DNA from 4 places in the Burkholderia stagnalis genome. Region 3 is predicted to be linked to each of the others. Evidence: predicted binding sites of a transcription regulator. Region 3 holds the regulator's gene; each other region holds the start of a gene.
What was found. Region 3 encodes LexA, which represses DNA repair genes until DNA is damaged. Its sites were predicted from a motif close to ACTGTATNNNNATACAGT; they were not measured.

Region 1 (5,260 bases), 1.3 Mb from region 3:
TCGGTCTCGCGAAGCTGCGCATTCACCTCCTCGACGAGCGCATCGCCAACCGCATGGCGCTTCAGCTCGTTGACGATCCGCGCGGCCCCGACACGCGACGCGCGGCGATGCACGAGACTCTCGGCGAAACGCGCGTCGGACAGCCAGCCGTCCTGCTCCAGCGCATCCAGCACCGGCTCGACGGACTCGTCCTCGCCGGCATAGGGCGCGAGCTTGCGCGCGAGTTCGGCGCGGCTGTACTCGCGCCGGGACAGGTAGCCGAGCGCGCGGCCCTTCAGCGAGCGGGCCGGTTTCGATGACGATGCCCGGGTGGACACCCCGCCCCCTGCTTCGGCTTCGGCGCCGGAGCGCGCGCCGGATGGCCGGCGCGTGCGGCGCGGATTCTGGCTCGTGCGGGTATAGACGTCTTCCGTCGCCGCCCCGGAGGCGGCGGACGCGCGATCGCGCGGGAAGGCGACACCGGACACGCGGCGGCGCGCCCGGTCGTGCGCGTCGAACGACTCGTCGTGTTCGAACGGATCGTCCGGTGCGCTGATCTCAAACGAAACGAGGGCATCGTCGGATGCCCTCGTCGCGGTGCGGTTCGCGGCTTGCGCCGCGGACCGCCGGCCGGTGCCGGGGGAGGCAGCGCGCCGGCCGGAGCCGCCCGGCGCATCGCGCCCGTCGTGCTCCTTCGGCTCGCCCGCATCATCCCGGCGCCTGACCATCACTCTTCTTCGTCCATCGCCTCGGCTTCGTTGCCTGCGCCATCGGGCATCGCGGCGACGCCGAGCGATTCGCGAATGCGGTTCTCGATCTCGCGTGCGATTTCCGGATTCTCGCGCAGGAATTCACGCGCGTTGTCCTTGCCCTGGCCGATCTTCTCGCCGTTGTAGCTGTACCAGGCGCCCGCCTTGTCGACGATCTTCGCCTGCACGCCAAGGTCGATGATCTCGCCCTGACGCGAGATGCCCTCGCCGTACAGGATGTCGAAGATCGCTTCGCGGAACGGCGGCGACACCTTGTTCTTGACGACCTTCACGCGGGTTTCGTTGCCGATCACCTCGTCGTTCTTCTTGATCGAGCCGATCCGGCGGATGTCGAGACGCACCGACGCATAAAACTTGAGCGCGTTGCCGCCCGTCGTGGTTTCCGGGTTGCCGAACATCACGCCAATCTTCATACGAATCTGGTTGATGAAGATCACGAGGCAGTTCGTGCGCTTGATCGTGCCGGTCAGCTTGCGCAGCGCCTGCGACATCAGGCGGGCCTGCAGGCCCGGCAGCGAATCGCCCATCTCGCCTTCGATTTCGGCCTTCGGCACGAGCGCCGCGACCGAGTCGATGACGATCATGTCGATCGAGCCCGAGCGCACCAGCGCGTCGGTGATTTCCAGCGCCTGCTCGCCGGTGTCCGGCTGCGAGATCAGCAGCTCCGGCACGTTCACGCCGAGCTTCGACGCATATTGAACGTCGAGCGCGTGCTCGGCGTCGATGAACGCGGCCGTGCCGCCCAGCTTCTGCAGCTCGGCGATCACCTGCAGCGTCAGCGTGGTCTTGCCCGACGATTCCGGACCGTAGATCTCGACCACGCGGCCGCGCGGCAGGCCGCCGACGCCGAGCGCGATATCGAGACCCAGCGAGCCCGTGGACACGACCTGGATGTCCTCGGCCGCCTCGCCGTCGCCCATGCGCATGATCGACCCTTTGCCGAACTGCTTCTCGATCTGCGCGAGTGCGGCGGCCAGCGCCTTGCTCTTCTCGGCAGTCAGCCCGGAGCCTTTCTTGCTATCTTCCATGAATCGTCCTTTGCTATGATGAGCAGCGTCTGATATAGGTGCGCCGGTTTCGATCCGCAGCGCGCGAATGCAGACACTGTATAAAAAAACAGTGTTTTGTGCAAGCCCGCAATGCGGGGCGTGCAACACACGAACCACTTCGGAGACAGCCGCGCCGGCGCGTGTCGCCCCGCCGGCCACCGGTCACGCACATGCGAATTCTCATCGCCGAAGATGACAGCATACTCGCGGACGGCCTCACCCGGTCACTCCGCCAATCGGGCTATGCGGTCGACCACGTGAAGAACGGCGTCGAGGCCGACACGGCCCTGTCGATGCAGTCGTTCGACCTGCTGATCCTCGATCTCGGCCTGCCGAAGATGCCCGGCCTCGACGTGCTGAAGCGCCTGCGCGCGCGCAATTCCAACCTCCCCGTGCTGATCCTGACCGCCGCCGACAGCGTCGACGAGCGCGTGAAGGGCCTCGACCTCGGCGCCGACGACTACATGGCCAAGCCGTTCGCGCTCAACGAGCTCGAGGCGCGCGTGCGTGCGCTGACCCGGCGCGGCGCGGGCGGCGGCCCGACCGTCGTGCGGCACGGTTCGCTCGCGTTCGACCAGGTCGGCCGCATCGCATACGCGAACGACCGCGTGCTCGACCTTTCCGCGCGCGAGCTCGGCCTGCTCGAGGTGCTGCTGCAGCGGATCGGCCGCCTCGTGTCGAAGGAGCAGCTCGTCGACCATCTGTGCGAATGGGGCGAGGAAGTCAGCAACAACGCGATCGAAGTCTACGTGCACCGGCTGCGCAAGAAGATCGAGCCGAGCGGCGTGCGGATCGCCACCGTGCGCGGCCTCGGCTACTGCCTCGAGAAAGCCGCCCCCGCGAGCCCCGCCGACGCGGCGGCGCCGCAGCCCGCGCCGGCCGGCACGCCGCGCTGACGGCCGGCCGTCGCCGCCATGGCCACGCCGGCCCAGCCCCGCCACCCGAGCGGCGAACCCGCTTCCGCCGCCGACGCCGCGCGCGACGCGCACTACGAGAACCCGTTCGCGCCGCCCGACGAGACCGACCCGCCCGACCCCGCGCGGCCGCGCTCGCTGTTCGGCGAGATCCTCGACTGGATGCTCGCGCCGCTCCTGCTGCTGTGGCCGATGAGCATCGCCGTCACCTATCTGGTGGCGAAGACGATCGCGAACGGGCCGTTCGACCGCGCGCTCGAGACCAACGCGTACGTGCTCGCGCGACAGATCCATCCCGTCAACGGCGTCGCCGAGCTGACGCTGCCGCAGGCGACGCGCGACTTCCTGCGCGCAGACAACGTCGACAGCGTTTACTTCCAGGTGCTCGGCGCGCGCGGCGAGCTGGTCGCCGGCGAAGCCGACCTGCCGCTGCCACGCGACGAGGATCGCCCGCCGCCGGGCGTCGTCGTATTCCGCGACGACCTGCTGCGCGGCAACGACGTGCGCGTCGCGTATACAACCGTCGCGCTGCCGCAGGCGAGCGGCACGCAGCCGGTGCTCGTGCAGGTCGGCGAGACGCTCGACAAGCGCAACGCGCTCGCGAACGACATCATCAAGGGCGTGATCCTGCCGCAGTTCGTGATCCTGCCGCTCGCGATCCTGCTCGTGTGGTTCGGGCTGTCGCGCGGGCTCGCGCCGCTCAACGCGCTGCAGGCGCACATCCGCGCGCGGCGGCCGGACGACCTGTCGCCGGTCGAGGCGCAGCGCGCGCCGCCGGAGATCGAGCCGCTCGTCACGTCGTTCAACGACCTGCTCGCGCGCCTCGAGCAGAACATGGCGCTGCAGAAGCGCTTCATCGCCGACGCCGCGCACCAGATGAAGACGCCGCTCGCCGGGCTGCGCACACAGGCGGAATTTGCGCTGCGCCACCCCGTGCCGGCCGACGTGCAGCGCTCGCTCGAACAGATCGCGACGAGCTCCGAGCAGGCCGCGCGGCTCGTCACGCAGCTGCTCGCGCTCGCGCGCGCCGAGAACCGCGCGAGCGGGCTGACGTTCGCGCCCGTCGAGATCGGCGCGCTCGCGCGGCGCGCGGTGCGCGACTGGGTGCAGGCCGCGCTCGCGAAACGCATGGACCTCGGCTACGAGGGCCCGGACGCCGGCGACGATGGCGCGCCGCTCGACGTCGCCGGCAACCCGCTGATGCTGCGCGAGATGCTCGGCAACCTGATCGACAACGCGATCCGCTATACGCCGGAAGGCGGCCGCATCACCGTGCGCGTGCGCGCCGAGCGCGCCGCGGGGTGCGTGCACCTCGAGGTCGAGGACACCGGCCCCGGCATTCCGGCCGCCGAACGCGAGCGCGTGCTCGAGCGCTTCTACCGGATTCTCGGCCGCGAAGGCGACGGCAGCGGCCTCGGGCTCGCGATCGTACGCGAGATCGTCGCGCAGCACGGCGGCACGCTGACGCTCGACGACCATGTCTACCAGGCGACGCCGCGCCTCGCCGGCACGCTCGTGCGCGTGACCCTGCCATTGGATGCGCCGGCCCCGGAGTAACCCTGACGTGCGCCGCAGCATCTTGCCGCGATAACGCGACTTGCGCGAACTTGCATGCCGTTCGCAGAACGATCGAAGAAAAAGGACGCCCCTCCACCACGGGTTAACGTGCACGCGCCGGGCGCCCGCGAGTCAGTGCGCCGTAAGTTTGCCCGCCAATAATCGTCGACAGGCTCGCTCCACGAGGCGGCCGCACACCTATATCAAGAGACTTGGAGACGATTCATGGCTACGTTAGGCGGGCACATTGCGCACTCGCCGATGACGGGCGAAGAGAAGAAGGTGATCTTCGCGTCGTCGCTCGGCACCGTGTTCGAGTGGTACGACTTCTATCTGGCCGGCTCCCTCGCGGCCTACATCAGCAAGAGCTTCTTCTCCGGCGTCAACCCGACGGCCGCCTTCATCTTCACGCTGCTCGGCTTCGCGGCCGGCTTCGCGGTGCGGCCGTTCGGCGCGATCGTGTTCGGCCGCCTCGGCGACCTCGTCGGCCGCAAGCACACGTTCCTCGTGACGATCGTGATCATGGGCGTGTCGACCTTCGTGGTCGGCTTCCTGCCCGGCTACGCGTCGATCGGCTTCGCCGCGCCGGTGATCTTCATCGCGATGCGGCTCCTGCAGGGCCTCGCGCTCGGCGGCGAGTACGGCGGCGCCGCGACCTACGTCGCGGAACACGCGCCGTCGCACCGGCGCGGCTTCTACACCGCGTGGATCCAGACGACCGCGACGCTCGGCCTGTTCCTGTCGCTGCTGGTGATCCTCGGCGTGCGCACGCTGATCGGCGAGCAATCGTTCGGCGCGTGGGGCTGGCGCATCCCGTTCATCGCGTCGATCCTGCTGCTCGCGGTGTCGGTGTGGATCCGGCTGCAGTTGAACGAGTCGCCGGTGTTCCTGCGCATCAAGGCCGAGGGCAAGACGTCGAAGGCGCCGCTCACCGAAGCGTTCGGCCAGTGGAAGAACCTGAAGATCGTGATCCTCGCGCTCGTCGGCCTGA
Region 2 (5,260 bases), on a different replicon from region 3:
GGATAGCCGCCCGCCGCGCGCGCGAGTTCCGCCCGCACCCGCTCGACCAGATCGCCTTCCTCCTGCCTGACCTGCGCATATTCGCGCTCGACCTGCACGAGCGCCTGCCGGTGCGCGACTTCGTCGGCGAGCGGCAGCGGCCAGTCGAGCACGTCGCGCGCGATCCACAGCGCGTTGGCCGCGCAGCCGAAGCGCACGGGCGGCAACTGCGCGCGGTAGCCGGCGAAGTAGGCGGGCTCCGGCCACGCGAACCGCAGCGCGATGTCCGGCGCGGCGCGCCCCGACAACTGCGCGATGTTCTGCGCGAGCCCGGTCAGCACGAATTCGAACATCACGTGATGCTGCAGCACGGGGCTCGCCTGCACGCCGTGCAGTTCGAGCGTCGCGCCGTTTTCGTCCTCGGCATAGGTCAGACGATATTGACGGTTGCGCATCCGGAAGTAGCGGATCGTCACCTGCAGCGATTCGCGGATGTCCCGCGCGGTCAGCGTCGCGTAACCCAGAAAGCCGTGCATGGTCGGCTTGAGCTGGAGCCCGAACGCGAGGCCGATGCCTTCGTCGCCGCCGATCTCGATCGCATTGAGCACGAGCCGCCCCCATTGCGACGGCGCGACGCGCGCGTCCGGCTCGGCCAGCACCGCGTCGCGCAGGCCGGTGCCCGCGCGCACCGCGGCGAGGTCGACGCCGCGTGCGCCGAGCACCTGCAGCAGCAGGCGCGGATAGGCGACCGGAATCGTCGGCCGGCGCAGCCCGAGGCGGTCCTTGGCGAGTGGGGAGGTCATGTGTTTTTGGCCGGAAATGACAAGCATTATGGCTGTTTGCCCCCTCACGTTCAACGTGGTGCGCGTCCTACGATGACGCTCACCGCTTTTCCGGCCACGCCATCATGACGACCCCGTTTCCCCACCTGCTTGCCCCGCTCGACCTCGGTTTCACGACACTGAAGAACCGCGTGCTGATGGGCTCGATGCACACGGGCCTCGAGGACAGCCGCAAGACGCTGCCGCGGCTCGCCGACTATTTCGCCGAACGCGCGCGCGGCGGCGTCGGCCTGATGGTGACGGGCGGCTTCGCGCCGAACGTGGCCGGCTGGACCAAGCCGTTCGGCGGCACGCTGATGACATCGGCGGCCGCGCGCCGGCACCGCGTGATCACCGACGCCGTGCACGCCGAGGACGGCAAGATCGCGCTGCAGATCCTGCATACGGGCCGCTACGGCTATCACCCGTTCGCGGTCGCGCCGTCGAAGATCAAGTCGCCGATCTCGCCGTTCACGCCCCATGAGCTGAGCGCACGCGGCGTCGAGCGGCAGATCCGCGCGTTCGTCCGCTGCGCGCAGCTCGCGCGAGACGCGGGCTACGACGGCGTCGAGATCATGGGTTCCGAGGGCTACCTGATCAACCAGTTCATCTCGCTGCACACCAACAAGCGCACCGACCAATGGGGCGGCGCGTACGAGAACCGCATCCGCCTGCCGATCGAGATCATCGAGCGCACGCGCGAGGCGGTGGGCCGCGACTTCATCCTGATCTACCGGCTGTCGATGCTCGACCTGATCCCGGACGGCAGCGACTGGAACGAGGTCGTGCAGCTTGCGAAGGCCGTCGAGCGCGCGGGCGCGACCATCATCAACACCGGGATCGGCTGGCACGAGGCGCGCGTGCCGACGATCGCGACATCGGTGCCGCGCGGCGCGTTCGCGTGGGTGACGAAGAAGATGAAGGGCGAGGTCGGCATTCCGCTCGTGACGACCAACCGGATCAATCGGCCGGAGGTGGCCGAGCAGATCCTCGCGGACGGCTGCGCCGACATGGTGTCGATGGCGCGCCCGCTGCTGGCCGATGCCGAGTTCGTGATCAAGGCCGCGCAGGGCCGCGCGGACGAGATCAATACCTGCATCGGCTGCAACCAGGCATGTCTCGACCATGCGTTCAAGAACCGGATCGCGTCGTGCCTGTTGAACCCGCGTGCGTGCCACGAAACCGAGCTGAAGTACGTGGCCGCGCCGAAGGCGAAACGCATCGCGGTGGTCGGCGCGGGGCCGGCCGGGCTCGCGTGCTCGACGGTGCTCGCGCAGCGCGGCCATCGGGTCGACCTGTTCGACGCGGCGGCCGACATCGGCGGGCAGTTCAACATGGCGAAGCGGATTCCGGGCAAGGAGGAATTCCACGAAGCGCTGCGGTATTTCCGCCGCCAGATCGAATTGACGGGCGTGTCGCTGCACCTGAACCGGCGCGTCGACGCGAGCGACCTGATCGCGGGCGGCTACGACGAGATCGTGCTCGCAACCGGCGTGTCGCCGCGCGACCCGAAGATTCCGGGGCAGGACGGGCCGAACGTGCTCAGCTACATCGACGTGCTGGCCGGCAACCGGCTGGTGGGCAAGCGGGTTGCGGTGATCGGCGCGGGCGGGATCGGCTTCGACGTCGCGGAGTTCCTGGTGCAGGACGGCGTGTCGCCTGCGCTCGATCTCGACGAATGGAAAGCCGAATGGGGCGTGACCGACCCGGCCGCGACGCGCGGCGGCGTGACGCGCGCGCAGGCGACGCCCCCGGCCCGCGAGGTGACGCTGCTGCAGCGCAAGGCCGCGCCGCTCGGCAAGGGGCTTGGCAAGACCACCGGCTGGATTCACCGCGCGACGCTGAAGATGAAGCAGGTGACGATGATCGGCGGCGTGAACTACGAGCGGATCGACGCGCGCGGGCTGCACGTGTCGTACGGCGAGAAGCGTGCCGATCCGGCGCTGATCGAGGTCGACACGATCGTGCTGTGCGCCGGCCAGGAGCCGCAGCGCGCGCTGGTCGAGCCGCTGCAGGCGGCGGGGCGGACGGTACACCTGATCGGCGGCGCGGAACTCGCGGCCGAACTCGACGCGAAGCGCGCGATCGACCAGGGGGCGCGCCTCGCGGCGCGGCTGTGACGCGAGCCGCGTGACGCAGGCATGGCGACGCCACCGCCCCCGGCGCCGCTCACGCGGCTTCGGCCTGCTCCGCCGCTTCCGCTTCCAGCATCGCCCGCACGATCAGATACACGGCCGGCAGGTCGTCGTCGTCGCGCCGCCAGTCGACCGGCTCGTCGACGTCCGCCGCCAGCAGGCGGCTGTCGCGCAGCCGGATGAACGCATCGATCACGGTCGGGTCGTTCCGGTTCAGGAATCCGGCATTCGAGAACGCCAGTTCCTCGACGTCGAGCAGCGCCTGCCAGCTCAGCGTGCGCACCGCGGCCGGGTGCGTGCGCCGGCGCAGGCCGAGCGCGCGTTGCGCCGGCCCGCCGACGACGCGCTGCAGGTCGACGACCGCCCGCTGCGCGGCGCGCTCGAAATGGACGGGGTTGAAACCAGGCTGCTCGGGATCGAATGCGGATGACTGGAACATGGTCGTGGTCGCCTCACAAAAATCCGTCCGTCATCGGGTGACGGAAATCGGGTCAAATTGCACAAAAGCACTGTAAATATATACAGTGATTCGGGCGGTTTCAAGCCCCGGATGCGTGCCGAGCGGAAATTTTTATGTGCGTCGCGGCGGCCGGCCGCGCGCCGCTCACACCGACGCGGCGATCGTGTCGCGCAACCAGCGGTGCGCCGGGTCGCGATGCGAGCGTTCGTGCCAGAGCATCGACATCTCGTAGCCGGGCACCTCGACGGGGGCTTCGACGATCCGCAGCGTGGGCGCGTCGCGCACGAGGCGCTCCGGCAGCATCGCGACGAGATCGGTGTGCGCGACGGCCGAGATCGCGAACAGGAAGTGCGGGACGGAAAGCGCGACCCGCCGCGTGAGCCCGAGTTTCGCGAGCGCGTCGTCCGTCACTGCAAAGAATCCGCCGCCTTCCGGCGACACGATCACGTATTCCAGCGCGCAGAACTGCGCGAGCGTCGGGCGCCGTTTCAGCTTCGGATGGCCGGCTCGGCCGACGAGCACGTAGCGCTCCGTGAACAGCGCGCGGCGGCGCATGCCGTCCGGCGAACAGTCGGTCGTGTGGAACGCGAGATCGATCTCGCCGAGCTCGGCCTGCTTCACGATGCGCGGCGGCGCGAGTTCGACCACCGCGAGCCGCGTGCCGGGCGCTGTGGCGCGCAGCGTGTTCAAGGTCGGCAGCACGATCGTCGACTCGGCATAGTCGGTCGCGGCGAGGCGCCACGAATGGGTGGCGGTGCCCGGATCGAACGGCGTCGCCGGCAGCACCGCGCGCTCGACCGCTTCGAGCGCTTCCCGCAGCGGCTCGCGCAGCGCCTCGGCGCGCGCGGTCGGCCGCATGCCGCGCGGCCCGGGCAGCAGCAGCGGATCGCCGAACACGTCCCGCAGCTTCTGCAACTGCACGCTGACGGACGGCTGCGACATGTTCAGCTTCTCGGCGGCGCGCGTGACGTTGTGCTCGGACAGCAGCACGTCGAGCGTGACGAGCAGGTTCAGGTCCAGTCGTCTGAGATTATTCATGGCTATACCTGGAATATCAGAAATTCATTTCCAATATACCTTCGGGCGCGGCATCCTGCTTGCATTCACGTAACGGAGTGCCCTGTCATGAATGTTCTTATCGTCTATGCCCATCCCGAACCGCGGTCGCTGAACGGTGCGCTGCGGGATTTCGCCGTGCAGCGCCTCGAGGCCGCCGGCCATGCCGTGCAGGTGTCCGACCTGTATGCGATGAACTGGAAGGTGGCGCTGGATGCGAACGATGTGACGGACCATCAGCCGGGTGCGCGTTTCGATCCGTCGCTCGATTCGAAGCGCGCGTTCGAGCAGGGCACGCAGCGCGACGACATCGCGCGCGAACAGGCGAAGCTGCAGTGGGCCGACGCGGTGATCCTGCAGTTTCCGCTGTGGTGGTTCACGATGCCGGCGATCATGAAGGGCTGGGTCGAGCGTGTGTATGCGTATGGCTTCGCGTATGGCGTGGGCGAACACTCGGATACGCACTGGGGCGACCGGTACGGCGAAGGCATGCTCGCGGGCAAGCGCGCGATGGTGCTCGTCACGACCGGCGGGTGGGAATCGCACTACAGCCCGCGCGGCATCAACGGGGCGATCGACGACGTGTTGTTTCCGATCCAGCATGGGGTGCTGTTTTATCCGGGTTTCGATGTGCTGCCGCCGTTCGTGATCTACCGGGCGGGGAAGATGAGCGAAGCGCGCTTCGAGGAAACGCGCGATGCGCTCGGCGAGCGTCTCGATAGCCTGTGGGAAACGCAGCCGATTCCGTTCCGGCGGCAGAATGCGGGCGATTACGAGATTCCGGCGTTGACGTTGAAGGCGGAGATTGC
Region 3 (5,260 bases):
TGAAGTGCGTGGTGATCAGGATCGTCTTGCCGCGTGCGAGCAGCGAGCGCAGCCGCTCCCACATCAGGTGCCGCGCCTGCGGGTCGAGGCCGGTGGTCGGTTCGTCGAGCACCAGCACGTCGGGATCGTTGACGAGCGCGCGTGCGAGCGTCAGCCGCCGCTTCATGCCGCCCGACAGCTCGCTGACCTTCGCGTCCGCCTTGTTCTCGAGCTTCGCGAACGCGAGCAGCGACGGCACGAGCGCGCGTGCGTCGTGCGCCGACACGCCGAAATAGCGGCTGAACACCAGCAAATTCTCGCGAACCGTGAAATCCGGATCGAGATTGTCGAATTGCGGCACGACGCCGACCCGCTGGCGCGCATGACGCGCGCGCGACGGAACCGGTTCGCCGCATAGCGAGATCGCGCCGGCGTCGGGGTAGGCGATGCCGAGCAGCATCTTCAGCGTCGTGGTCTTGCCCGCGCCGTTCGGCCCGAGCAGGCCGTAGCATTCGCCGGCGTGGACGCGGAACGACAGGCCGTTGACGACGAGCTTGTCGCCATAGCGCTTTTCGACGTTCTGAAAATCGATCGGTGCGACGGACATGGGCGAGTTGTCGTTGGAAGTCGGCGCACGGCATGCGCGCGGCATGACCGTGCGCGCGGTATCCGGTGCGCGAACGGATGCGCCGGACGGATGTCACACGGGCATGCGTCGAGCGTACGATATCGGCGCACCGCCTGCACGTGACGTCACGCATGCGGGTGACACGAACGGGCCATTCTAGTGCATTGCCGGCGCAGCTTCAGCGCATGCATGCGTGATGCGGTGCATGCGTGCGCTGATCATGCACCGCATCATCGCGTATGGCCCCTACAGGGCGAATCAGCGTTTTCCATCCCTTGCGTCCTGGATTGCGGCGCACCATGATGATTGCGTAGGGTTCGTTGTCGCGAATGGGAGGTTTCATGGCTAGCTACAACAAGATTCTGCTGTGTTACGACGGCTCGCTCGAGGGACGCAAGGCATTGCGTTGCGGCGCCAATCTCGCGCTGGACCTGAAGGCCGAGACGCACCTGCTGTCCGTCGTCGACATGCGTTCCAGCATTGCACAAAGCGCGGGATTGCTGACCGACGTCGCGTGCGGCCGCTTCGAGGAAACCGCGCGCGAGATCCTGCAGGAGGGCGTGGACTGGCTGCGCGAACGCGGCCTGCAGGCGGAGGGCCATTTCGCGTTCGGCTACCCGATCGACGAAATCGCGAATCTTGCGGCGCAGCTGAAGGTCGACCTGATCGTGGTCGGGCATCGGTGCCGCAGCGGGCTGTCCAGATGGTGGATGGGGTCAGGCAACACGCAGCTGCTCGACCGCGTGACCTGCAGCATCCTCGTGGCGTGCTCGTCGGCCGAGGAGCAGAAGGCCGAAATCGCCCGCGAACGCGAAGCGGCAGCGGCGAAGTAGCTGTAAAACGGATCGAAAGCGCGTCGGACGGGCGCCGGCTCAGGCCGTGCGCCGGCCGTGCGCGGCGCCGGTGCAATGCCGGCGCGATGGCGATTCAGCCGTTCAGATCGATCGCGGACAACTTCCAGGCAAACAACCCGACGCGACGCAGAATCGCGGCGTAGCGCGTGCCATCGGCGCCGCGCTGGTAGGTCACGACGAACTCGTCGATGTTGCGATATCCGGCGCTGGTTTGCCGCTGGCCGGGCGTGCCGGCTTGAGCGGTGGCGGATGGCAAGGCGGGCGGTGGGCTGCCGCCAGCGACGGCGCTTGCTGGATTCACCGGCGCATTGCCGGGCGTGTTGCCTGACGGTTGCGCCGGCCACTCGGGCGGCCGCTCGCCCGGATTGCCGCGCGGCGGCAAGCCGCTCATCACGGCCGCGACGCCTTCCGGGGTTGCATAGGCATCGACCAGCGGCCCAATCAATGCAGAACCGATCAATGCGCCGATCGCCGCGAACGGATTGTCCTGCCGCCTGGCGTCGATCCGGCGCATCAGCTCGCCGGTGAGCTGTTGCTTCAGGCTGATGCGCAGCGCCGGGAAATCGACGTACGCGCTGATCGCCTGCGCATCGCGCGCATCGATCGCCGATTTCAGGCGGCCGAGTGCGACATAGGGCGATGCGTACGCGTAGCCGACCGTCGCAACGACGGCAACCGCCAGCGCGGCGATCAACATCGGCTTGAGCCGCCTGGTGCGGCCCGGCGCGTGGTTCACGGTGTCTCCGGTGCGGGAAGGGTCCGCAATCAGAGACTGCCTTGCGCGGCCGAATGTTCCTCGGCGATGCAGCGATCGATCATCCGGCACACCGCGTCGATCGTCCCGACCATGATCAGGCGCGAGCGGCCGTGATAGACCCGCACCGGCGCGCGGCGCGCGGGCTCCGCATGATTCAGGCCGGCGTTCAGCGACACCCGCGCGAATGCGGGCAGCGCCGACGGCAGCAGCGACGCCTGCCGTTCGACTGCTTCTTCTTGGCCGGTGGGCGCCGCGGTGGTCAGCGGTGCGCAGGGCGTGCGGCCGCGCAGATGACGCAGACGGCCGAATTGACGGAAAGGCAGCAGACGGGCGAGGCGTTCCATGATGTTCTCCTGAGCGAGACGGATTGTCAGAATTCGCCCGAGCGGATCAGCCCGACGGCGATGCCTTCCAGCGCGAATTCCGCGCTGCCGGCCTTGACGAAGATGTTTTCGTAATCCGGGTTCTCCGCGATCAGCTCGAGGCCGCCGGGGCGGCGCTTCAGGCGCTTGACCGTGACGTCGTCGCCGAGACGCGCAACGATGATCTGGCCGTCCTTCGCTTCCGTGCGCTTCTGCACCGCGAGCAGGTCGCCGTCGAGGATGCCGGCATCGCGCATCGACAGGCCGCGGACCTTCAGCAGGTAGTCGGGCTTGCTGGAGAACAGCGCCGGATCGCACGCGAAATGCTGCGAGATGTGCTCCTGCGCAAGGATCGGGCTGCCTGCCGCGACGCGGCCGACGAGCGGCAGCGACAGCTGCATCAGCGCCGCGTGCGGCAGCGTGAACTGGTGCGGGACGTCGTCGACGCCAAGCAGGCGGATGCCGCGCGAGGCGCCGGCCGCCAGCTCGATCACGCCCTTGCGCGCCAGCGCACGCAGGTGCTCCTCGGCCGCATTCGGCGAGCTGAAGCCCAGTTCGGCCGCGATCTCGGCACGGGTGGGCGGGAAGCCGGAGCGCTCGATCGCGCGGCGGATCAAGTCGAATACTTGCTGCTGGCGGGCGGTGAGTTTGGTCATGGCTCAACTGTATGGATAGACAGTGAGCTGTATTTTTATACAGTACTTCGCGAATTTCAAGCGTTACTTGAAGTTCGTCGCGATCGCGCCGGTTCCGTCGCGATCTGGCGACGCCATGGCGCCGGTCCATCCGCTGCAACCGTCTGTTCCGACTGCGTTAGCACTTTTCGATATTAAAAAATAAGGAACGATTATTTTTAATCATGTAACCCGTTCGATAGACTGGCCCGCATATCGAAACACCGACAACATGACCGACAACACGGGAGAAGCACGGATGGTGAAGCGCAATACGGGACTGGCGAGCGGGGCGCGCCGCTTGATCGCAACCTTCGCGCTCGGCGCGGCCGCGGCACTGGGCGTCATCGCGCACGCACACGCGGATACGACCTTCCTGAACGTGTCGTACGACCCGACGCGCGAGCTGTATCAGGACTTCAACCAGGCGTTCGGCAAGGAGTGGAAGGCGAAGACGGGCGAGGCCGTCAACTTCAAGCAGTCGCACGGCGGCTCGGGCGCGCAGGCGCGCTCGGTGCTCGACGGGCTGCAGGCGGACGTCGTGACGCTCGCGCTCGCCTACGACATCGACGCGATCGCGAACAAGGGGCTCGTCAACAAGGATTGGCAGAAGCGCCTGCCGGACAACGCGTCGCCGTACACGTCGACGATCGTGTTCCTGGTGCGCAAGGGCAACCCGAAGGGCATCAAGGACTGGGACGACCTGACCAAGCCGGGCGTGTCGATCGTCACGCCGAACCCGAAGACCTCGGGCGGCGCGCGCTGGAACTACCTCGCCGCATGGGCGTACGCGGTGCACAAGCCGGGCGGCAACGAGCAGAGCGCGAAGGACTTCGTCACGAAGCTCTACAAGAACGCGGGCGTGCTCGATTCCGGCGCGCGAGGCGCGACGACGAGCTTCGTGCAGCGCGGCATCGGCGACGTGCTGATCGCGTGGGAGAACGAGGCGTTCCTGTCGATCAAGGAGTTCGGCACCGACAAGTTCGAGATCGTCGTGCCGTCGGTGAGCATTCTCGCCGAGCCGCCGGTCGCGATCGTCGACAAGGTGGTCGACAAGAAGGGCACGCGCAAGCTGGCCGAGGCGTACCTGAACTACCTGTACAGCCCGCAGGGCCAGGAGATCGCGGCGCGCAACTACTACCGGCCGCGCTCGAAGAGCGTGCCGGCGGAGCTGACGAAGCAGTTCCCGAAGCTGAAGCTGTACACGGTCGACGACACGTTCGGCGGCTGGACAAATGCGCAGAAGACGCATTTCGCCGACGGCGGCGTGTTCGATTCGATCTACAAGCCGCAGTAACGACATAACGACAGCGGCGCGCCACGGCAGGCGCCGCACCCTCGGCGGGCCGCCGGCGCGATGCACCGCGCCGGCGTTCGCGTCGGGCCCATGTGATTCGACCCAGCAAGAGCATCCGATGACGACGTACACCTTTCGCAAGCCGAGCGCGCTGCCCGGTTTCGGCGTGACGCTCGGCATCACGGTGGCCTATTTGAGCCTCGTGGTGCTGATCCCGCTTGCCGCCACGTTCCTGAAGACCGCGACGCTCTCGTGGGACCAGTTCATCGCGGCCGTCGCGTCGCCGCGCGTGCTCGCGTCGTACCGGCTGACGTTCACGGCCGCGCTCGGCGGCGCGCTGATCAACGCCGTGTTCGGCTTCCTCGTCGCGTGGGTGCTCGTGCGCTACACGTTCCCGTTCAAGCGCGTGGTCGACGCGATCGTCGACCTGCCGTTCGCGCTGCCGACGTCGGTCGCCGGCATCTCGCTCGCGGCCGTCTACGCGACCAACGGCTGGATCGGCCAGTACCTCGCGCCGTTCGGCATCAAGATCGCGTTCACGCCGGTCGGCGTGCTGGTCGCGCTGACCTTCATCGGCCTGCCGTTCGTCGTGCGCACCGTGCAGCCCGTGCTCGAGGATTTCGAGCGCGAGCAGGAAGAGGCGGCCGCGTGCCTCGGCGCGTCGCGCTGGCTGACGTTCCGCCGCGTCGTGCTGCCGGCCGTGCTGCCC
Region 4 (5,260 bases), 1.5 Mb from region 3:
CGTGATCTACACGAACACCGACAACAACGTCGTGTCCGCGTACGAGGCGCTCGTGAAGGTCGCGAACGAGGCGAAGATCCCGCTCGTCGCGGGCGACACCGACAGCGTGAAGCGCGGCGGCATCGCGGCGCTCGGCATCAACTACGGCGACCTCGGCCGCCAGACCGGCAAGGTCGTCGCGCGGATCCTGAAGGGCGAGAAGCCGGGTGCGATCGCATCGGAGACGAGCAGCAACCTCGAACTGTTCGTGAACACGGGCGCGGCCGAGAAGCAGGGCGCGACGCTCGCGCCGGATCTCGTCAAGGACGCGAAGACGGTCATCAAGTAAGCCGCGGCCCGAGCGCCGCGCCGGCAGGCCCGATCCGGGCCTGGATGACATCGCCGCACGGGCGGCTCCCATCCGGGGCCGCCCGTTCGCTTCACCCGGCCGTACACGTCCGGCCGGGCAGCAACAGGATTCCCCACCATGTCTCTGTTCTCGTTTCTGGGCGCACTGGAGATCGGCCTGATCTTCAGCCTCGTCGCCCTCGGGGTGCTGATTTCGTTCCGCATCCTCAATTTCCCCGACCTGACCGTCGACGGCAGCTTCCCGCTCGGCGGCGCGGTGGCCGCGACGCTGATCTCGGCCGGCTTCGACCCGTTCGCCGCGACCGGGCTCGCGATCGTCGCGGGCGCGCTGGCCGGCTTCGTCACGGGCTGGCTCAACGTGCGCCTGAAGATCATGGATCTGCTCGCCAGCATCCTGATGATGATCGCGCTGTATTCGGTGAACCTGCGGATCATGGGCCGGCCGAACGTGCCGCTCATCACCGAGCCGACGCTGTTCACCGTGCTGCAGCCCGACTGGCTGCCCGACTACGTGCTGCGCCCGGCGCTGCTCGCGATCGTCGTCGTGGTCGCGAAGCTCGGCCTCGACTGGTTCTTCTCGTCGCAGCTCGGCCTCGCGATGCGCGCGACCGGCGCGAACCCGCGGATGGCGCGCGCGCAGGGCATCGCGACCGGCCGCGCGACGCTCGCCGGGATGGCGCTGTCGAACGCGCTCGTCGCGCTCGCGGGGGCGCTCTTCGCGCAGACGCAGGGCGGCTCGGACATCTCGATGGGGATCGGCACGATCGTGATCGGGCTGGCCGCGGTGATCATCGGCGAGACGCTGCTGCCCGCGCGCCGGCTGGTGCTGACGACGCTCGCGGTGGTGCTCGGCGCGATCGTCTACCGCTTCTTCATCGCGCTCGCGCTGAACAGCGAATTCATCGGCCTGAAGGCGCAGGATCTGAACCTCGTGACGGCCGCGCTCGTCACGATCGCGCTGGTGCTGCCGGCGACGCGCAAGAAGCTGTTCGCGCGCAAGAACGGAGGGGCATGACATGCTGTCCGCACAAGACCTGAAGCTCACCTTCAACCCCGGCACGCCGATCGAGACGCGCGCGCTGCGCGGCCTGTCGCTCGAGATTCCCGACGGCCAGTTCGTCGCGGTGATCGGCTCGAACGGCGCGGGCAAGTCGACCTTCCTCAACGCGATCAGCGGTGACCAGGCGGTCGACGCGGGCCGCATCGCGATCGACGGCGCGGACGTCACGCGCCAGCCGGCGTGGGATCGCGCGCACCTCGTCGCGCGCGTGTTCCAGGATCCGATGGCCGGCACCTGCGAAGCGCTGACGATCGAGGAGAACATGGCGCTCGCGATGGCGCGCGGCGCGCGGCGCGGCTTGCGGGCCGCGCTCGACCGGCCGTCGCGCGAGCTGTTCCGCGACAAGCTGCGGCTGCTGAACCTCGGCCTCGAGAACCGGCTGACCGACCGGATCGGCCTGCTGTCGGGCGGCCAGCGGCAGGCGGTGAGCCTGCTGATGGCGTCGCTGCGGCCGTCGCGGATCCTGCTGCTCGACGAGCATACGGCCGCGCTCGACCCGAAGACGGCCGCGTTCGTGCTGGAGCTGACCGCGCGCATCGTCGCGGAAAGCAGGCTGACGACGATGATGGTCACGCACAGCATGCGGCAGGCGCTCGACTACGGCGATCGCACGGTGATGCTGCACCAGGGGCAGGTCGTGCTCGACGTGTCGGGCGATGCGCGCCGCGGGCTCGACGTGCCGGACCTGCTGCAGATGTTCGAGAAGGTGCGGCACGAGCAGCTCGACGACGACGCGCTGCTGCTCGGCTAGCGCCTCGTCGCGGATCGGCCGGGGCCGCGCTCCGGCCGGCATTCGCCGCGTCTCTCCTCTGACGAAAGGCCGGTTTTCCGCCGGCACTGTGCGGCGCGCGAGCATTGCCATATACTGTATATCCATACAGTTGTGGGTGGCGTCATGCTCGCATCCTCCATTTCTCCCGAATCCCTGCATCCGACGCTCTGGCGCGGTTCGCAGCTGGCGCGCGGCGGCCCGCGCACGATCGAGACCGGTTTCGCGGCGCTGTCCGCCGAGCTGCCCGGCGGCGGCTGGCCGGTCGGCGGGCTCGTCGAGCTGCTGGCCGCGCAGCCGGGCTGCGGCGAGATGCGGCTGCTCGCGCCCGCGCTCGCGCGCACCGTCAGCGCCCGGCGGCCGCTCGCGCTCGTCGCGCCGCCGCAGTCGCCGCATGCGAGCGCGCTCGCCGGCCTCGGCGTGCCGGCCGACGCGCTGCTGTGGCTGCGCGCCGGCAGCCGCACGGACGCGCTGTGGGCCGCCGAGCAGGCGCTCAAGACAGGCTGCTGCGGTGCCTTGCTGCTCTGGCAGGACGCGCGGCCCGATGCGCTGCGGCGCCTGCATCTCGCGGCCGCCCGCACGGGCGACACGCTGTTCGTGATGCTGCGCCCGCTGCCGGCCGCGCGGCAGCCGTCGCCCGCGGTGCTGCGCGTCGCGCTGCATCCGGCGCCGGGCGGCGTGTCGATCGACATCGTCAAGCGGCGCGGGCCCGCGCGCGGCGAGCCGCTCGTGCTCGACCTGCCATCGCCTATCGTGGAGAGCCGCTATGCGCGTCTTGCTCGGCATCCATCTGCCGCGCCTGCCGCTCGACGTGTGCGCCCCGCCGCCGTCTGACGCAAAGGCCGGTGCGGCCGGCTGCGCGGTGCTCGAGCAGGGCGTCGTGCTGATCGCCGACGCGGCCGCGCACCGGCAGGGCGTGCGCGCGGGCATGAAGCGCGGCGGCGTGCTGACGCTCGCGCCCGATACGCAGCTCGTCGAACGCGATCCCGCGCGCGAGGCCGACGCGCTGCGCGCGGTCGCGCTCGCGCTGCTGCGCTTCTCGCCGTGCGTCGCGCTCGACGACGAAGCGACGCTCGTCGTCGACGTCGGCCCGAGCCTGCGCCTGTTCGGCGGGCTGCCGTCGCTGTGCCGCCAGGTGCGGGCGACGCTCGCGGCGCTCGGCTATGCGGCGCGCCTGTCCGCCGCGCCGACCGGGCGCGGCGCGTGGCTGCTCGCGCGCGCCGCGGCGGGCCGCGGGCGCACGCGCCGGCGCGTCGCGCGCCAGGCGTCGCTCGTTCGCGCGCTCGATGGGCTGCCGTGCGTGCTGCTGCCCGACGCGCGTCCGTACGCGGGCTGGTTCGACGGCCTCGGCTGCCGCACGCTCGCCGATCTGCGCGGGCTGCCGCGCGCGGGGCTGCAGCGCCGCTGCGGTCCCGCGCTGCTGGCCGCGCTCGATCGCGCGTACGGCGAGGCGGTCGAGCCGCTGGCGTGGATGGCGGTGCCGCCCGTGTTCGACGTGCGGCTCGAATTGCCGGAGCGCGTCGAATACGCGGAGGCCGTGCTGTTCGCCGCGCGGCGGCTCGTCGTGCAGCTGTGCGGCTGGCTGGCCGCGCGGCAGCTGTCGCTCGCCGCGATGACGGTCGGCCTCGAGCACGAGCGGGGCCGCCAGGCCGTGCCGCCGACGCTGCTCGAGCTCGCGTTCGCGTCGCCCGTGCGCGATGAGGGGCATTTCATGCGGCTGCTCGGCGAGCGGCTCGCGCGGGTCGAGCTGTCGGCCGCGGTGATCGCGGTGCGCGTGACGGCCACGCGTGTCGAGTCGGTCGCGCCGCCGGCCGAGGATCTGTTCCCCGAGCCGGGCGGCACGCGCGAGACGCGCGCGCGGCTCATCGAGCTGCTGGTCGCGCGGCTCGGCGCGGAGAACGTCTTGCGCGCGGCGCCCGTCGCCGATCACCGGCCCGAGGCCGCGAACCGCTGGCTGCCGCTCGATGCGCCGGCCGGCAAGCCGTCCGCCGGCCCGCCGGCCGCGCCGCCGCGCCCTGCGTGGCTGCTGGCCGAGCCGCAGCCGCTGCTGATGCGCAACGAAAGGCCGGTGTTCCGCACGCCGCTCAGGACGATGTCGTCGCCGGAGCGGATCGAGGCGGGCTGGTTCGACGGCCAACTGGCGGCGCGCGATTACTTCGTTGCGCAGGACGAGGCGGGCGCGTGCTACTGGGTGTTCAGGGAACGCTCGGGGAGCCAGGCCGAGCCGCGCTGGTTCCTGCACGGCCTGTTCGGGTGAACGGCGATGGTTGCGGAATTCACGTTGCTTCCCGACTACGCGGAACTGTTCTGCCGCTCGAACTTCTCGTTCCTGCATGGCGCGTCGCATGCGGAGGAACTGGTCGAGCGCGCGGTCGAGCTCGGCTATCGCGGCATCGCGATCACCGACGAATGCTCGCTCGCGGGCGCGCCGCGGATGCATGTCGCGGCAAAGGCGAAAGGGCTGCCGCTGATCGTCGGCGCGTACTTCGAGGTGACGCCGGACGATGTTCCGCCCGGCCACGATCCGGGCCCCGGCGCGTTCGGGCTCGTGCTGCTCGCGCAGAACCGCGAGGGCTACGGCAACCTGTCCGAACTGATCTCGTGGCGGCGCATGAACGCGCCGAAGGGCACCTACCGGCTGACGTCGCGGATGCTGTCGGCGCCGCCCGCCGAGTTCGCGCATCTGCGCGGCATGCCCGACTGCTTTGCGATTCTCGTGCCCGCGTATCCGGTGCGCACGGATGTGCTCGATGCGCAGGTCGCGTGGTTTCGCGCGACGTTCGGCGAGCACGCGCGGCTCGGGCTCGTGCAGTTGCAGCGCGCGCTGGATGGTGTGCAGCGCGAGGAGATTCGTGCGGCGGGCGAGCGGCGCGGCGTGCATATCGTTGCGCTCGGCGATGTGACGATGCACCTGCGCTCATGCAAGCCGCTGCAGGACGTGATGACGGCGATTCGCGTCGGGATGCCGGTCTCGGAATGCGGGTATGCGCTCGCGCCGAACGCGGAACAGCATTTGCGTTCGCGCGGGCGGATCGCGAAGCTGTTTTCGCTGGACGAGATTGCGCAGACGTGCGCGATGCTCG

Region 1: the regulator LexA is predicted to act here: its motif matches at 1,853-1,870, upstream of recA (recombinase RecA).
Region 2: the regulator LexA is predicted to act here: its motif matches at 3,444-3,461, upstream of ABFO07_RS26090 (DUF2471 family protein).
Region 4: the regulator LexA is predicted to act here: its motif matches at 2,273-2,290, upstream of imuA (translesion DNA synthesis-associated protein ImuA).

Annotation. Positions count from the first base shown of each region.
Region 1 covers NZ_CP156685.1:1,107,268-1,112,527, reverse strand. Annotated here, with positions in the region: gene recX (recombination regulator RecX) at 1-707, opposite strand, end outside; gene recA (recombinase RecA) at 707-1,777, opposite strand; gene ABFO07_RS05255 (response regulator transcription factor) at 1,969-2,694, shown strand; gene ABFO07_RS05250 (sensor histidine kinase) at 2,713-4,269, shown strand; gene ABFO07_RS05245 (MFS transporter) at 4,495-5,260, shown strand, end outside.
Region 2 covers NZ_CP156686.1:2,106,480-2,111,739, reverse strand. Annotated here, with positions in the region: gene ABFO07_RS26100 (AraC family transcriptional regulator) at 1-809, opposite strand, end outside; gene ABFO07_RS26095 (NADPH-dependent 2,4-dienoyl-CoA reductase) at 887-2,920, shown strand; gene ABFO07_RS26090 (DUF2471 family protein) at 2,970-3,374, opposite strand; gene ABFO07_RS26085 (LysR family transcriptional regulator) at 3,540-4,433, opposite strand; gene ABFO07_RS26080 (NAD(P)H-dependent oxidoreductase) at 4,521-5,260, shown strand, end outside.
Region 3 covers NZ_CP156685.1:2,373,166-2,378,425, reverse strand. Annotated here, with positions in the region: gene nodI (nodulation factor ABC transporter ATP-binding protein NodI) at 1-586, opposite strand, end outside; gene ABFO07_RS10970 (universal stress protein) at 949-1,440, shown strand; gene ABFO07_RS10965 (DUF2939 domain-containing protein) at 1,535-2,197, opposite strand; gene ABFO07_RS10960 (hypothetical protein) at 2,227-2,562, opposite strand; gene lexA (transcriptional repressor LexA) at 2,589-3,236, opposite strand; gene ABFO07_RS10945 (sulfate ABC transporter substrate-binding protein) at 3,514-4,551, shown strand; gene cysT (sulfate ABC transporter permease subunit CysT) at 4,670-5,260, shown strand, end outside.
Region 4 covers NZ_CP156685.1:904,253-909,512, forward strand. Annotated here, with positions in the region: gene ABFO07_RS04310 (ABC transporter substrate-binding protein) at 1-328, shown strand, start outside; gene ABFO07_RS04315 (ABC transporter permease) at 467-1,363, shown strand; gene ABFO07_RS04320 (ABC transporter ATP-binding protein) at 1,365-2,159, shown strand; gene imuA (translesion DNA synthesis-associated protein ImuA) at 2,304-3,011, shown strand; gene ABFO07_RS04330 (Y-family DNA polymerase) at 2,944-4,434, shown strand; gene ABFO07_RS04335 (error-prone DNA polymerase) at 4,441-5,260, shown strand, end outside.